DNA from 2 places in the Lysinibacillus sp. NPDC056220 genome. Region 2 is predicted to be linked to the other one. Evidence: riboswitches for the same ligand, from Rfam matches in the RefSeq annotation. Region 2 holds a riboswitch; the other holds the start of a gene.
The links. A riboswitch is a leader RNA that binds a small molecule or an ion and turns the genes downstream of it on or off. The one in region 2 is predicted to bind cyclic di-AMP.
Positions count from the first base shown of each region.

Region 1 (3,426 bases), on a different contig from region 2:
TTATTCAAAATCGCTATTTTCAAAAGGAGTCTCTCAGTGAAGAAGAGGCGATTCGCCATATCGAAGCTATTTATAAAGGTCAAGTTTCAGAAGTAAAGAAACATGGAAATACATTTGAAATACAATTTACACGTGAGAATTTGAAATATACAGCCATGCTTGATGCTACAACACAGCAGGTTTCTGATCTAACGTTGCAAAAAGGGCAAAGTAAATTATTGTTAACAGAAAATCAAATAAGAAAAATGGTGAAAGAAAAATATGGTGAGGTAGAAAGCGTCATGCTCACGGAAACCATTTATACCGCACGTGTTGAAAAGGAACATAAGCAAAAAGATATCACAGTAGATGGCTATTCGGGTGAAGTGTTATCTGAAAAAGATGTAGAACCATTAAATCAGCCTGAAAACCCCCACATTATTACCGAACAGCAAGCCATTGATATAGCGCTGCAACAATTAACCGGGAAGGTGGATTCTGTAGATTTTGAAGATACGGCGGAGGGCGGTTATTATTTAGTTGAAATTGAAACAGAGCATGAAGAAGCCACGTTCCAAATTCATGCTGTATCTGGAAAGGTCCTTTCTGTTTCATGGGACGATTAAAGAGTTTTCTCATGAAATTCTAATGTTCCTCTTATAGTTCTATCATCTTTGCTTGGTAAGCTAAAAGCAGATAAAACAAAGGAGAGATGAACATGAAAAAAATAATTATGATTCCTGCATTAGTGGTGACTCTTGGTGTTGGAGCGGCGATTGGCTCTACAACTTTATTATCAGGAAGTGCACAAGAAAAAAAGGTCCTATCCATGCAAAAAATCGAAAAGAAGGCATTGGCAGTAGTAGAGGGGACAGTAGTAGATATTGAACTTGATCAAAATAACTACCGCTCTGTTTATGAGGTAGAGGTGCATACTGATACAGATGAGTATGATTTAAAATTCGATGCCTATACCGGAAAATTACTTAAGCAGAAGAAAGAGCGTCAAGATGACGACGATAATGAATGGGTTAACACTAATACTGCTACCAACCTTATAAGTAAAGAAAAGGCTATTGAAGCGGCTCTAACAAAAGCAAAGGGTACAGTAACAAAAATTAAATTAGATGATGGGATTTATGAAATCGAGTTAAAAGATGGCCAATATGAATATGAGGTTGATGTTGATCCGATTACAGGAGAAATTGTTAATTTTGAAAAAGATATGGAAGACTAATATTGGTTGTTGCCTTAAAAGTAGAGCATACTTTTAAGGTTTTTTTTGTTGTAAAATCCCTTTAAATTAGGTGTTTGCGAGGAAATTAATTTCTACCACGGATATTTACCATGAGTTCAAAATGTCTATGTATTTCACTTGTGAAAAAGAAAAATTTTCTTCTTTACTTTTTTAATTGACAGGCGTAATATGGCATCATTATTAAAGTTTCAAATTTCTAAATCGCTGAAGCAAACTAGACGCGGGGGACCCATTTTTGACGGAGTGCATAAGCAATTCTAGGGGTGAATCTCTTCTTTTGAAGGGTAGGGCTACTCAGGCCCGAATCCGACAGCTAACCTCGTAAGCGTTAAGAGCAGAAAAGTTGGAGCTTGGCAGACAGATGAGCGTCTACAAGTCTTATTTGGTGATGACTTGTAGGCGTTTTTTGATCTCATTTAGGAAGGCGAAACACAATCTAAGAAACTAGAAGGTGTTTATTGATGAAATCCTCATTTAAACGTTATGTAATCGGCAAACCATTAAGATCCGATGCGTTAGGGGAACAAAAGCTTAGTAAAACAAAGGCATTGGCCATATTATCGTCCGATGCTTTGTCTTCCGTAGCCTATGGACCAGAACAAATTTTAATTGTCCTGATGACTGTGGGAACATTAGCATTTTGGTATTCTTTACCGATTGCTGCAGGGGTTGTTGTCCTTTTGGTGGCACTGACTTTATCATATCGTCAGGTTATTTTCGCCTATCCACATGGAGGTGGCGCTTATATAGTATCTAGGGAAAATTTAGGTGTGAATGCGGGTCTTGTAGCAGGAGGCTCATTGCTCGTTGATTATATTTTAACGGTAGCGGTAAGTGTATCTGCAGGTACAGACGCAATTACATCGGCATTTCCAAGTCTGCATCCATACAATGTGCTAATCGCTATTATATTTGTGATTTTTTTAACGATCTTGAATTTACGTGGTGTAACAGAGTCCGCCTCTGTTTTGGCATATCCAGTCTATCTGTTTGTAGTCGTTATGTTAGTGTTAATTGGGTTGGGGCTCTATAATGTTGCAACAGGTCAGGTGCCAGCAGAGCTGCATCCAAAGATTGGTACTCCAGTAGCAGGGATTAATTTATTTATTTTATTAAAGGCATTTGCGTCAGGAAGCTCAGCCTTAACAGGTGTAGAGGCTATCTCGAATGCCATTCCTAATTTTAGAAATCCTGCCCCTAATAACGCTGCTAAAACATTGTTAGCGATGGGGGGAATCTTAGCGGTTTTATTTATCGGTATTGTTAGTTTAGCGTATTTTTACGGAATTGCGCCAACTTCGGAAGCGACAGTCGTTTCCCAACTGGCAGAAGCAAGTGTTGGTCGAAATATCTTTTATTATATAGTACAGGGTGCAACAGCGATGATTTTGGTACTTGCAGCAAATACGGGCTATTCTGCATTTCCTCTACTTGCTGTCAATTTATCAAAAGACGGTTTTATCCCGAGAATATTTCAAATGCGTGGGGATCGCCTTGGTTATTCGAACGGCATTATGATGCTAGGGCTAGCAGCCATTATCTTAATCATCTTATTTGATGGGACAACGGAACATTTGATTCCACTCTATGCTGTTGGGGTATTTATTCCGTTTACATTAGCGCAAACTGGTATGATGAGAAAATGGTGGCGTGAAAAACCTACTGGCTGGATGGCAAAATTTACGATCAATACAATGGGTGCAGCCATTTCATTCATCGTAGCGATGATGTTTTTTGTGACAAAAATGCCTCAAGTATGGCCAGTGTTTGTCTTTTTACCAATTATCATTTTCGTATTTCATCGAATCAAGCTTCATTATCAAGCCGTTGGAGAGCAGCTGAGATTGAGTAAAGAGGAACTGGCAACCATTGAGGGCAATGTTTTCATTGTACCAGTAGCTGGTATAACGAAGGTGGTTGAAAATTCTCTTCATTATGTGAAATCACTAAGGGTTGATAAAGTTATTGCCTTTTATGTGGCTTTCGATCCAGCAGATGCAAAAGCCTTCGAAGAAAAATGGCAGGCTTGGCAACCAGATATTCGATTAGTAACCTATTATTCAGCATATCGTAGCATCACACAGCCATTGATAAAATTTATTGATAAAGTGGACCATCAATGTGCGAAAACAGGTCATAAAGTAACGGTTGTTATCCCTCAATTTTTACCGAAAAAAGGCTGGCATCAT
Region 1 is NZ_JBMOXD010000006.1:14,369-17,794, forward strand. Features, by position in the region: gene ACOZBY_RS17245 (PepSY domain-containing protein) at 1-605, shown strand, start outside; gene ACOZBY_RS17250 (PepSY domain-containing protein) at 698-1,216, shown strand; cyclic di-AMP (ydaO/yuaA leader) riboswitch at 1,430-1,579, shown strand; gene ACOZBY_RS17255 (APC family permease) at 1,699-3,426, shown strand, end outside.
Region 1: another riboswitch for cyclic di-AMP. It lies ahead of ACOZBY_RS17255 (APC family permease); the one in region 2 lies ahead of ACOZBY_RS07290 (TrkH family potassium uptake protein).

Region 2 (3,426 bases):
CAACATCAATGCGTTCACTGTCAAGAACCATTGTACCCGCTGGACGTAAAGGAGTAAGTGTAGTCCCTACTTTTCCTAACAATTCTGTGCGATTGACGTTGGAGACATAGCCCTCTTCTGTCGTAGTTGCATCCATTAACACCAGCCTGTTTAAGACATGCAGTTTTTTCCCGAAAAATTTCATCAGAATCACCATTCCTATAATCGCTATTACAAGCGCAATGAGAATTGCTATTATCATTTGCATAATATTTGCACCTGCCAGTAATAAACTTAGTATTATGAGCACACCACCTAAAATACCGACAATTCCACCAGGAACAAAAAACTCTGCCACTACAAGTGCTAAACCAATAACCAATAACAACAAGGATTCATAGCCAGCAAAGCCCGCAACCATATGTCCAAAGAAAAATAAACCAAGCGCTGATAATCCCATTATACCCGGAACGCCAAATCCTGGCGAATAGAGCTCCATGACAAGACCTAGACTTGCAATGGATAATAAAATTGGAACAATAATTGGATTTGTAATAAACCGAGCTAATTTCTCAGAGAATGTTGGTTCGATTGAAACGACATCACGATCTTGTAAGTCTTTTTTCTCTAAAAGTTCCTGAAAATTTTTCACGGTACCCTCTGAGTATTTGACCTTTAATGCCTCCGATGCTGAAAGCGTTAATAAATTTTTTCCCTCCGCACGATACTCTGGCAATTCATAATTGGAATCAGCCATTGCTAAAGCATACTTTGGATCTCGACCAGATGTCTCTGCTGCTGCTGACATTTGAGCAAGCCACGCACTATTTGCTTTCAAATCAGCTGTATTACCCGCTGAATCGATAACCGCTGCAGCACCGATTGTTCCATTGGGCACCATGTAGATTTCATCCGCATGTAAGGCTAAAAAAGCTCCTGCTGAATGGGCATCCTTATTAATAAAAGCAATTGTCCATATATCCGTTGCATCCATAAGCATGGCGATATCACTTGCTGCATTTACAAATCCGCCAGGCGTATGTATATCTAAGATAATCGCTTTCGCATTGTTTTCTTTAGCCTCATTAAAAGCTCGTTCTAAAAATGCGTGAAGCCCTCGCTCTACTTCATTATGAATAGGAACGTGGTAGACCTTACTGCTTGCAAACGCCGAAGTTAATGGAAACGCTAACAAAAAAGTCATCCATATTACTAGTAAATAGCTAAGGATTCTCCGTTTTCGCACCTTTTTCCCTCCCTTCTAACATGCTTCTCCTCTGTATATACGGTCAAACATGTAAAAAGTTTCACATATCTGAAAAATTATTTCGACTATTTGTACATGTTGCTTACAACTTAGTATTACACAAAAAAGCCGAATGAATCTAGTTGATATCCATCCGGCTTTTTCATATGTACGTAAATCGAGCAATGTAAAATACCTGGAATTAATTACAGCTGTAATTAATTCCAGGTATATCTTTGTCTGCTCAGTGAATCATACGATTGCGTGTTATGAACGTAGGGATTTTTAATGGGAAATTAAATTACCACTTACGTTTACGTGCAGCTTCTGATTTCTTTTTACGTTTTACGCTAGGTTTTTCGTAGAACTCGCGCTTTCTAACTTCTTGAATTGTACCACTTTTTGATACAGTACGTTTGAAGCGGCGAAGAGCATCTTCAAGCGATTCGTTTTTGCGAACGACAGTTTTTGACATCTCTCTTTCCCTCCCTCCGAACACACGTCAATACACAATTTAGGCAAATCACCTTCTGTTGTGTACTAAAAAATTATATCGTATTGTCTAATAATGGTCAATAGAAAGTGTGCGAAAATATCAAGTGAATTTTTGGTTTTATTTCTAATTGGAATTCGAAGAGCAAATTTGGCTCCCAATAAAAAAATAATTGTATTTTTCTATTCATATAGGGGTTTACAAAAAATAGAATATGGGCGTAGAATAATCACATTCAATTTAATACTGGCCAAATCTCAAACATTGAGAACGGAGGACCCAATATATTGGGGTTAATTCTGCACATGCAGAAAGGATGAGAAACTCTTTCGCCATCCTACCCGTCAGCTAACTTCGTCGGCTAAAGCGAAGGAGGTCCTATTCGACCACCTATTAGCATGTTTTCTCCTATTCTTTACATGCTTTTTTAGTTGGTCTTTTTTTATGCATATTTAAAATCAAGTAATTTAACATCTATAGAGGAGAACAAGATGAACACTTTTAGAAACACATTAAATCCTCCCAAAATTCTTGTACTTGGCTTTGCACTTATTATTATCATCGGGACTTTTCTTTTAACGATGCCTCTTTCTACAGAAGATGGAAAAGGACTTTCGTTTTTAGATGCATTATTCACCGCTACATCAGCAACTTGTGTAACGGGATTAATTGTTGTCGATACAGGTGATACTTTTTCAGTTTTCGGAGAAGTAGTCATTTTATGCCTAATCCAAATTGGTGGTTTAGGATTCATGACATTTGCAACATTGTTATTTTTACTACTCGGGAAAAAAATATCTTTAAAAGAAAGACTTTTGCTTAAGGAAGCATTTAATAATATTTCCATTGCTGGCCTTGTTAAATTAGTAAAGAGAATACTGCTCTTTACAGCATTGATTGAAATAATTGGTGGTCTTATTTTATCGATTCGTTTTTCTTTTGATATGCCTATAGGAAAAGCTGTATATTTTGGCTTTTTTCATGCAATTTCTAATTTCAATAATGCAGGTTTTGATTTAATGGGCGGATTTAATGGAATGACAGCTTATGTAGATGACCCATTCGTCGTTTTAACAATTTGCGCGCTCATTACAATTGGAGGCTTGGGGTTTATTGTCATGAATGAACTATATGAATATCGAGTTACTAAAAGACTTTCCGTTCATACAAAAATTGTTTTAGCGTCTACAATTATTTTAACGGTAAGCGCTACAATTTTGATATTTTTGTTTGAATTTGGAAATGATAAAACACTTGGTCCTTTAACTGAATGGGGCAAAGTATTGGGTTCTTTTTACCAAGCTGTTACACCAAGAACAGCAGGTTCCAATACACTGGCTATCGGTGACTTAACACATTCTACATTATTTTTAATAATTCTCTTAATGTTTATTGGAGCTGGATCTGGTTCCACTGCAGGTGGTATAAAAATAACAACTTTCGCAGTATTAGTTGCTACAATGTGGTCACAAATCCGTGGAAAAGAAGATGTTGTTTTATTTAAACGTAGAATTGTCACTGAGACTATCTTAAAGGCTTTGACTGTCACAATGTGTGGCGTACTTATCGTTGTTGTGGTGACAATCATTCTTAGCATTACTGAACAACGTCATAGTTTCATGATGTATTTATTTGAAGCAACCTCTGCATTTGGTACTGTCGGTCTTTCGATGGGGTTGACACCTGAGTTATCCCCTACTGGTAGAAT
Region 2 is NZ_JBMOXD010000002.1:460,826-464,251, reverse strand. Features, by position in the region: gene ACOZBY_RS07300 (NfeD family protein) at 1-1,225, opposite strand, end outside; gene rpsU (30S ribosomal protein S21) at 1,527-1,700, opposite strand; cyclic di-AMP (ydaO/yuaA leader) riboswitch at 1,957-2,096, shown strand; gene ACOZBY_RS07290 (TrkH family potassium uptake protein) at 2,210-3,426, shown strand, end outside.